2 regions of the Roseococcus sp. YIM B11640 genome follow, and region 1 is predicted to be linked to the other one. Evidence: predicted binding sites of a transcription regulator. Region 1 holds the regulator's gene; the other holds the start of a gene.
What was found. The regulator LexA, encoded in region 1, represses DNA repair genes until DNA is damaged. The targets are predictions, from matches to a motif close to TGTTCTANNTANGTTC.

Region 1 (4,392 bases):
CTCGGTCAAGCAGAAGCCGGTCGCCCTGGCGAAAGATTGCGGGCTCTAATAGCGAAGCATCGCCCCCTGATTGTGCCTGGCTGCTACAATGCGCTTTCGGCCCGTATCCTCGAGAATGCTGGCTTTGAGGCCGTTTATATGTCGGGTTACGGTACTTCTCTCGGAATGCTGGGCCTCCCCGACGCAGGGCTAGCTACGCTCACGGAAATGGCCTCAAACGCGAAGGCGATTGCATCGGCAGTTCGGGTACCGGTCATCGCCGATGCCGACACCGGGCATGGCAACGCCATTAATACGATCCGCTGTGTCGAGGAGTTCATCCGCGCTGGGGTGGCCGGAATTCATTTGGAAGATCAGGTCGCCCCCAAACGCTGTGGGCATGTCGCTGGACGTGAGGTGATTGGGCGAGCCGAAGCGGTAGCGAAGGTTCATGCTGCTAGCGAGACGCGAAAAGCTTTGGATCCGAGCTTTGTTTTGATCGCTCGCACCGATGCCCGGGGTGCCCATGGAGGTTCGCTGGAGGAGGCCATCTGGCGCGCTAACGCATTTCTGAATGCAGGCGCTGATCTCGCCTTTGTCGAAGGGCCAGCCAGTGTCGAAGAAGTTCGACGGATCACCACGGAGGTCCAAGGGCCGATATTTTACAATATGACCGGCATTTCTCCTCGCCTTTCCGCCGAGCAGATGTCTGATCTTGGCATAAGACTGTGCATACTTCCCGGTGCATTGCTCCGTCAGTCGATCATGGCGATGGCTGATCTAGCTGCGGAACTCCGGTCGGAGGGACCGTTGGCTGAACTAAGAATGGATGAGCGCTTTCGCCGACACGCCCTCGGGAACCTGCATGATTTTGCGGGTTTCGGACAGATCCGTGCATTGGAGGCCCGGTACCTACCTGCCGAGACGCAGGCGAAATACGAGTCCGGCCTGGGCCACCTACCGAATGCAGCGGCGGAGTGACATTGGGCGCGGGCCATGGCCTACTCACATCGTTCATGGATGACCAAGCTACACACTCGATCCCTTATGATCTGATCCGCCCGCCGCGGCAGACCCTGCCGCTTGTCTTCGCTTCGCCGCACTCCGGCCGGGACTATCCGGGCGAATTCCTTGCGTCCACGCGCCTCGATTCAGTTTCGATCCGTCGGAGCGAGGACGCTTTCGTCGACGAGCTTTTCTCAGCAGCGCCGAGATTCGGCGCCCCACTCCTGGCTGCGCGGTTCCCGCGCGCTTGGTGCGATGCCAATCGCGAGCCCTGGGAACTCGACCCCGGGATGTTCGACACCCCGCTCCCCAGCTGGGTGAACAGCGCGAGCCCCCGCGTCGGGGCGGGCCTCGGAACCATTGCGCGCGTTGTCGCGACGGGTGAGGCCATCTATAGGCACCGGCTGTCCTTTTGGGAGGCGGAGCGCCGCGTTCGGTCCTGCTGGGAGCCGTATCATGCCGCGCTTTCGTCCCTGATAGCCGAAACGAAAGCAAACTTCGGGTTCTGCCTGCTCGTGGACTGCCATTCCATGCCGGCCCATCCCGCTCAAGCCCTGGATCCTCCTGATTTCGTGCTGGGTGACGTGCACGGGACGACCTGCGCGCCGCGCGTCACGCGATATTTTGAACTTGGCCTTCAGCGAGCCGGATATCGCGTGCGTCGGAACGACCCGTATGCGGGCGGGTACATCACTCGCCATTACGGCCGCCCCCGAGAGGGCGTGCATGTGATTCAAATGGAGATTGCTCGGCCGCTCTATATGGACGAGCAACGGATTCAAAAAAGCCACGGCTTTTCCAAGGTGCAGACGGATCTTACCGCTCTGCTTCGCGGTCTGGCTGAAGAGGACTGGATCGGCCTAACCGCAAGGTCGTAATACCGCCCCATCAATACGATCGAAGCAGGCCTACCAGTCGCCCCTGCACCTGGACGCGGTCCGGACCAAAAATGCGTATTTCATGGTTTCGGTTTGCGGGCTCGAGCGCGACGGAATTGCCCCGCCGACGCAGCCTCTTCAGGGTGACTTCGTTCGAGTCCACCAGGGCCACCACGATATCCCCATTCTCCGCCGCATCGCCGCGACGGATAACAACCGTGTCGCCATCCAGAATACCTGCCTCAATCATGGAATCGCCGGCCACTTCAAGGGCGTAGTGTTCGCCCCCAGCAAGCATATGCATGGGGACATCGACAGTTTGCCCTTGGTCGCGCAACGCCTCGATCGGACTGCCAGCGGCGATGCGGCCGAATAGGGGCAAACTGATCGAATTCGGCTTATCTGCTTTTGGCACGCGTCCAAAGCGGGCCTGAACGACATTCCGCGTAGCGGCTTCATCGGCCTCATGATCCTGACGCGGCGGTACGATGCTGCCCGGTAGCCTCACCACTTCCAAGGCACGGGCCCGGTGGGCGCGGCGGCGCAAAAATCCACGATCCTCGAGCGCAGTAATAAGGCGATGAATGCCGGATTTCGACTTCAAGTCGAGCGCCGCCTTCATTTCGTCGAAGGATGGTGAAAATCCTGTTTGTTCAAGGTGTTGATTTATGAACATAAGCAATTCATGCTGTTTGCGCGTGAGCATCGCCGTCAACCTTCTCCCAAATCCGGGAGGTTCGATTCCCCACAGATGGAGCGAACAAACCGGAAACGTCAGATTTGTTCTAGGAAGGTTCTCCGGAATCGGTCAACCCAATTCCGCGGACGTGCTCGGCTTGGCGTCGGTGGATCGGACGTGAGAAATGCAGGGGATCCGATGCGGGAGAACGTAACCCTATTGATCGCTGGCCTTGGCTTTTCGGGCTTCGCAATCGCCCGCCTTGCGGCCATGAGGGGCATCGAAGTTATTGGATCTTCGCGGAACTACGATAAGCGGAAAGTTCCTCCGAATGTTGAGTGGGCGAGTTTTGACGATCCCGCTCCCTACGCGCGCGCGACGCACCTTCTGGCCTCCGTGCCACCCGGTGAGGATGGCGACCCTGTGCTAAGCGTTCATGGTGCTTCGATCCGCTCCGGAAACCTGCGATGGATCGGGTATCTCTCGACCACGGGCGTTTATGGTGATCGCGCGGGGAAATGGGTGGATGAAGCGACGGAAACCCGACCCGGTCAGGAGCGAAGCCGGCGACGAGTTCTGGCCGAGCAACAGTGGAATGCGATAGCTGACCGGCGGCCACTCGACGTCTTCCGGACAGCCGGTATCTATGGTCCAGGAAGAAGTGCGTTTGATGAATTGCGCGCCGGCAGGGCACGCTCCATTCGTCGGCCTCATCATGCCTTCGGGCGAATTCACCGCGATGACATCGCCCGGGCGGTGTTGTCAGCCATGGCCCGCCTCGGGGCTCGGCGGCGGATCCTCCATCTGGTGGACGATGAGCCGGCCGAGCCACGCGATGTGACGCTTGAGGCGGCGAGGCTGCTCGGTATGGAGCCACCACCCGACATTCCCTTCGAGCAGGCTTGGCAAGGCATGAGTGAGATGGGGCGCAGCTTCTGGAGCGAAAATCGCCGCGTCAGCAACCGCATGACGAAGGCTGAGCTCTGCCTCGAATGGGCCTATCCCAGTTTTAGGGAGGGGCTACGTGCCATCCTCGCCGAGGAGCGCACCCAGGGTCCGGCCGAGTAGTGCCAGGTTCTCGGGCGTTGAGAGGCGATGATCCCCATCCTTCACGAGGGTGACTTCTACATCACGCCCTTCGAGCCGATCCGCGATACGGAGGCTGTACTCCCAAGGGACGTCAGGATCCGCTTGACCATGAAGGAGCCTTACCGGAGCGTGAATCGCGATGGGTGCCCCGAGCAGCAGGTGCGATCTCCCATCTTCGATCAGCGCACGAGTAATGGGATAGGGAGGGCCATAGGCGCTTGGACGCAGCCATTGACCCCTTTCCATGATCTCCTCACGGATGGCGGGCGGAAAACTTGCCCACATTAGTTCCTCGGTAAAATCGGGTGCGGGTGCGAGGCCGATGAGCCCCGCAACTCTTTCCGGATGCCGCAGCGCCAGCAGCAGCGAGATCCAACCTCCCATGGACGAGCCGACCAGAATTTGCGGCCCTTGGGTGAGCTGTGTCAGCGCGAGCTCGGCGTCGGCCAGCCACGAACCTATGGTGCCGTCCTCGAAACGTCCGCCCGAGGCTCCGTGGCCGCTATAGTCGAACCGCAGATAGGCGCGCCCCCGCTTGCTGCACCATTCAGCGAGGAAGCTGGCCTTGCTTCCGGTCATGTCGCTATTAAAGCCGCCGAGAAAGACGACACCTATCCCCGTTCCATCAATCTGGCGATAAGCGAGCGGCCTCTCGCCCAGGGTGTTCTGACGCTCCTGCATGACGCCGGCATGGCATGGCAGGTTGCCCTCGTCCATGGGCGGGGATAGCAACGCGTCCGATGCCACCGCCACCTGCCATTC
Region 2 (4,392 bases), on a different contig from region 1:
GGTCGCGCTCATGCCCCGGCCTCCACCGGCGGGCAGGCGCAGGCCGAGAGCGCCGCGACGGCGGGCGCGCAGACCTCGGGCCGCCCCTGGCAGCAATCCCGCATCAGGAAAGCGATCAGCCCCGAGAGCGCGTCGAAGCTGGCCGAGTAGCGGATCGACCTGCCCTCGCGGCGGGACCGGACCAGCCCGGACTGCTCCAGATGGCTGAGATGGAAGGAGAGGCGCGAGGAGGCGGCCTCCAGCTCCTCGCCGATCGCACCGGCGGGCATGCCGTCGGGCCCGGAACGGACCAACAGGCGCACGATGCGCAGGCGGGTTTCCTGCGCCAGGGCGGAGAGCGATTCGAGGGCTTGCGTTTCGTTCATGGTTCATCTCAATATCTCAAGAGACATCGAAATGAAAGAGGCTCCGTGATGAATGCCCCTGCCCTTCCCCTCACGCTGGATCTCCACGGCGATGCGTCGCTCGGCGCGTTCCTGGGCCTGCTGGCCGCCCATGAGGGGCGGAAGCTCGTGATCTCCTATGGCGGCCGGCTGATCCAGCCGGGCTATCACGTCACCGAGGTGAAGGCGGGCAGCTTCGTGACGCTCGACTGCGGCGGAAATCCCGATTCCTGGCGCGAGACGATCCTGCAGGTGGAGGATCTGCCTGCGTCGGAAAAGACGCCCGAGCACATGACCGTCGGCCGCTTTCTGGCGATCCTCGACAAGGTGGCGCAGCGCGTGGCGCTCGACCCCTCCGCACGGCTGACCTTCGAGGTCGGGCCGGCGGGGGAGCCGATGCAGGTCTTCGATGCCGGCACCGTCTCGATCGAGGCGGACCGGGTTCTGCTGCGGCTCGCCGCGCGGCCGGCCATCTGCAAGCCGCGGCATCGTGCCGAACAGGAGGCGGCCCCCGCCTGCTGCGCGCCCCAGAGCAAATGCTGCTGAGGCCGGGCCGCGCTACAGCAGCGCCAGCTGCCGGTCGTCCGCCCGCCCGTTGAACTGCGAGCAATCCAGCGGCTTCGCCCACATCCGCTGGCCGATCCCGGCACGCTTCACCGCCAGCTGGAAGCGCTGCCCCAGCACGCCGGCATAGACGCCCTCGCCCGACTGCCGCTGGCCGAAGGTGCTGTCGTAGAGCTTGCCGCCGCGCGTCTGCCGCACCAGCGCCAGCACCTTGGCCGCGCGGTCGGGGAAGTGCTGGTGCAGCCATTCCTCGAAAATCTGCTTCAGCTCGTGCGGCAGGCGCAGCAGCACATAGCCCGCGCTGTCCGCCCCCGCGCGGGCGCTCGCCTCCACGATGCGCTCCAGCTCGGCGTCGTTGATGCCGGGGATCATGGGCGCGGCCAGCACCGCCACCGGCACGCCGGCCGCGGAAAGCTGGCGCACCGCTTCCAGCCGCCGCACCGGGCTCGCGGCGCGGGGCTCCATCACCCGGGCCAGCCGCGCATCCAGCGTGGTAATGGAGACGCAGACCCGCACCAGGTTCTTCTTGGCCATGCGCGCGAGGATATCGAGGTCCCGCAGCACGCCGGCCCCCTTGGTCACGATGCTCAGCGGGTGGTTGAAGCGCTCCAGCACCTCCAGGATACGGCGCGTCAGGCCCTGGGTGCGCTCCACCGGCTGGTAGGGGTCCGTGTTGGCGCCCAGCGTCACCGGCTTCGGCACGTAGCCGGGCTTGGAGAGCTCCCGCGCCAGGATCTCGGGCATGTCGGGCTTGAAGAGGATCTTGGTCTCGAAATCGAGGCCGGGCGACAGACCGACATAGGCGTGGCTCGGCCGGGCGAAGCAATAGACGCAGCCGTGCTCGCAGCCCCGATAGGGGTTGAGCGAGCGGTCGAAGCCGATATCCGGGCTGTCATTGTAGGTCAGCGCCGATTTCGCGGCCTCGCGCGTCAGCTCCGTGCGCAGCGGCGGGATGTCCTCGACCAGCGAGCCCCAGCCGTCGTCGAAGGCTTCCGCCACCTGCGTCTCGAAACGCACATGGGGGTTGGAGACCGCGCCGCGGCCCTTTTGGGCCAGGGGATAATGAGCACCGTCGGGCATGACCGTGTTCTCTGTCTGTTCACGACGAACCCTGCCTTCCATGCCCAGGCACGTCAAGAACAAAAAGTGAATATACCCCTGGCCCGCGAAGCTTGTTGCATGCCGCGCATCCGCCCTGTCTCATGCCCGCCGAGCGCCGAAGCGCGCCACGCCAGTCCCGGCCGTCATCCTCTGAATGGCTGGGAGAGTTTCATGCATCGCCGTAGCCTGCTCGCCGCCGGGGCTTCCACCCTCGCCGCGCCCGCCTTCGCGCAGCCCGCGAATTCCCGCGTGGTGCGGTTCGTGCCGCAATCCGACCTCACGGTCATCGATCCGGTGATCACCACGGCCTATGTGACGCGCAACCACGCGCTGCTGGTCTACGACCAGCTCTACGGCTACGACGCCAACCTGAACCCCACGCCCCAGATGATCGAGGGCCACACCCTCGAGGACGACAACAGGCGCTGGACCTTCCGCCTGCGGGAGGGGCTGAGGTTCCATGACGGCACGCCGGTGCGCGGCGCCGACTGCATCGCCTCCATCAAGCGCTGGGCGGCGCGGGATTCGCTCGGCCAGGCGATGATGGCGCGCCTGGCGGAGATGACGACGCCGGACGACCGCACCTTCGTCATCCGCCTCAACCGCCCCTACGGGCCGATGCTGCACACCTTGGCGAAGATCGGCCCTTCCGCGCTCTTCATCATGCCCGAGCGCATCGCGAACGGCACCGACCCCTTCACCCAGATCCGCGAGGTCGTGGGCTCCGGCCCCTTCCGCTGGAAGCCGGACGAGCGCGTGGTCGGCGCCCGCGTGGTCTATGAGCGCTTCGCCGACTACAAGCCGCGCGCCGACCAGCCCATCGCCTGGTCCGGCGGGCCGAAGATCGCGCATTTCGACCGCGTGGAATGGACCGTGATGCCCGACGCCGCGACCAAGGCTGCGGCGCTCGCCAACGGCGAGATCGACTGGTGGGAGAACCCCCCGAACGACCTGATTCCCCTCCTCCGCCGCTCGCGAGATATCCAGATGGACAATGCGAGCCCGCTCGGCACCGTGGGCAGCGGCATCTTCAACTGCCTGCACCCGCCCTTCAACAACCCCGCGATCCGCCGCGCCGTGGTGGGCGCCATGTCCCAGGCCGACTTCATGATCGCGGCCGCGGGGACGGAGCCCGGCATCTACCGCGACAATGTCGGCATCTTCACCCCCGGCACGCCGCTCGCAAACGACGCGGGCATGGAGATCATCACCCGCCCCCGCGACATCGAGCGCTCGAAGCGGGAGCTGCGCGAGGCCGGCTACAATGGGGAGCGCGTGGTGCTCATGGGCGCCTCCGACCAGCCGGCGCTGACCGCGCTCTCCGAGGTCGGGCACGACCTGCTGAAGAAGCTCGGCATGAATGTCGACTTCCAGGTGATGGACTGGGGCTCCGTCGTGCAGCGGCGCGCGAGCAAGGAGCCGATCGACAAGGGCGGGTGGAGCATGTTCCACACCACCTGGTTCGGCATCGATAGCGTGAACCCTCTCGGCTACCAGGTGCTGCGCTCGAACGGCGAGAATGCGTGGTTCGGCTGGCCCAATGCGCCGAGGGCCGAGGAACTGCGCATGGCCTGGATCGACGCGCCGGACCTGGACAGCCAGAAGCGCATCGCGTCCGACTTCCAGCGCGAGATCCTGCAGCAGGCGACCTACCTGCCGACGGGCCAGTACTTCAGCAAGACGGCCTACCGGAAAAGCATCACCGGCGTGCTGGAAGGCATCGTCGCCTTCTGGAATGTGAGAAGAACCTAGTTTCCGCCCCCGGAGGCCGGGCGCGGGTTACGCGTGCCCGGCTTCGCCGGACAGCAGGCCCGGGTCGATCTTCAGCTTGGCCATGGCACGGGCCCAGCGCGTCTCGTCCTCGCCGCCGAAGAGCAGGTCCTCGTCGGCCTCGACGCAGAGCCAGTCGTTGCGCAGCAGCTCGTTCTCCAGCTGGCCCGCGCCCCAGCCGGCATAGCCGAGCGCCAGCACGCCCTGGCGGGGGCCGCCCCCGGAGGCGATCGCCTTGAGGATGTCGATGCTGGCGGTGAGCGCGTAGCCGCCTTCGACGGGCAGCGAGCCTTCGGTCTTCCACTCGTCGCTGTGCAGGACGAAGCCGCGGCTTTCCTCGACCGGGCCGCCGTTGACCAGGCGAATGACGCGCTGCGGCGGCTGCGGCTCCACCCCCACCTGGCGCAACAGGCCCTCGAAGCTCAGGGTCGGGATCGGCTGGTTGAGGATGAGGCCCATCGCCCCGCCTTCCGAATGGGCGCAGAGGCAGATGAGGCTGCCCGCGAAATTCGGGTCCCGCATGTTGGGCATGGCCACCAGGAGCTGCCCTGCGAGGCTGGTCGGGGCGGCGGGG

Region 2: WJM96_RS03590 (PA0069 family radical SAM protein) is a predicted target of LexA. The motif match lies at 2,033-2,048, and genes of this name have one in related genera.

The regions. Positions count from the first base shown of each region.
Region 1 covers NZ_JBBJOZ010000004.1:166,926-171,317, forward strand. Annotated here, with positions in the region: gene WJM96_RS17225 (isocitrate lyase/PEP mutase family protein) at 1-960, shown strand, start outside; gene WJM96_RS17230 (N-formylglutamate amidohydrolase) at 996-1,862, shown strand; gene lexA (transcriptional repressor LexA) at 1,873-2,568, opposite strand; gene WJM96_RS17240 (SDR family oxidoreductase) at 2,740-3,609, shown strand; gene WJM96_RS17245 (alpha/beta hydrolase) at 3,562-4,347, opposite strand; gene WJM96_RS17250 (glycosyltransferase family 4 protein) at 4,371-4,392, shown strand, end outside.
Region 2 covers NZ_JBBJOZ010000001.1:702,097-706,488, reverse strand. Annotated here, with positions in the region: gene arsC (arsenate reductase (glutaredoxin)) at 1-12, opposite strand, end outside; gene WJM96_RS03600 (ArsR/SmtB family transcription factor) at 9-365, opposite strand; gene WJM96_RS03595 (DUF6428 family protein) at 414-929, shown strand; gene WJM96_RS03590 (PA0069 family radical SAM protein) at 942-2,027, opposite strand; gene WJM96_RS03585 (ABC transporter substrate-binding protein) at 2,220-3,800, shown strand; gene WJM96_RS03580 (YqgE/AlgH family protein) at 3,828-4,392, opposite strand, start outside.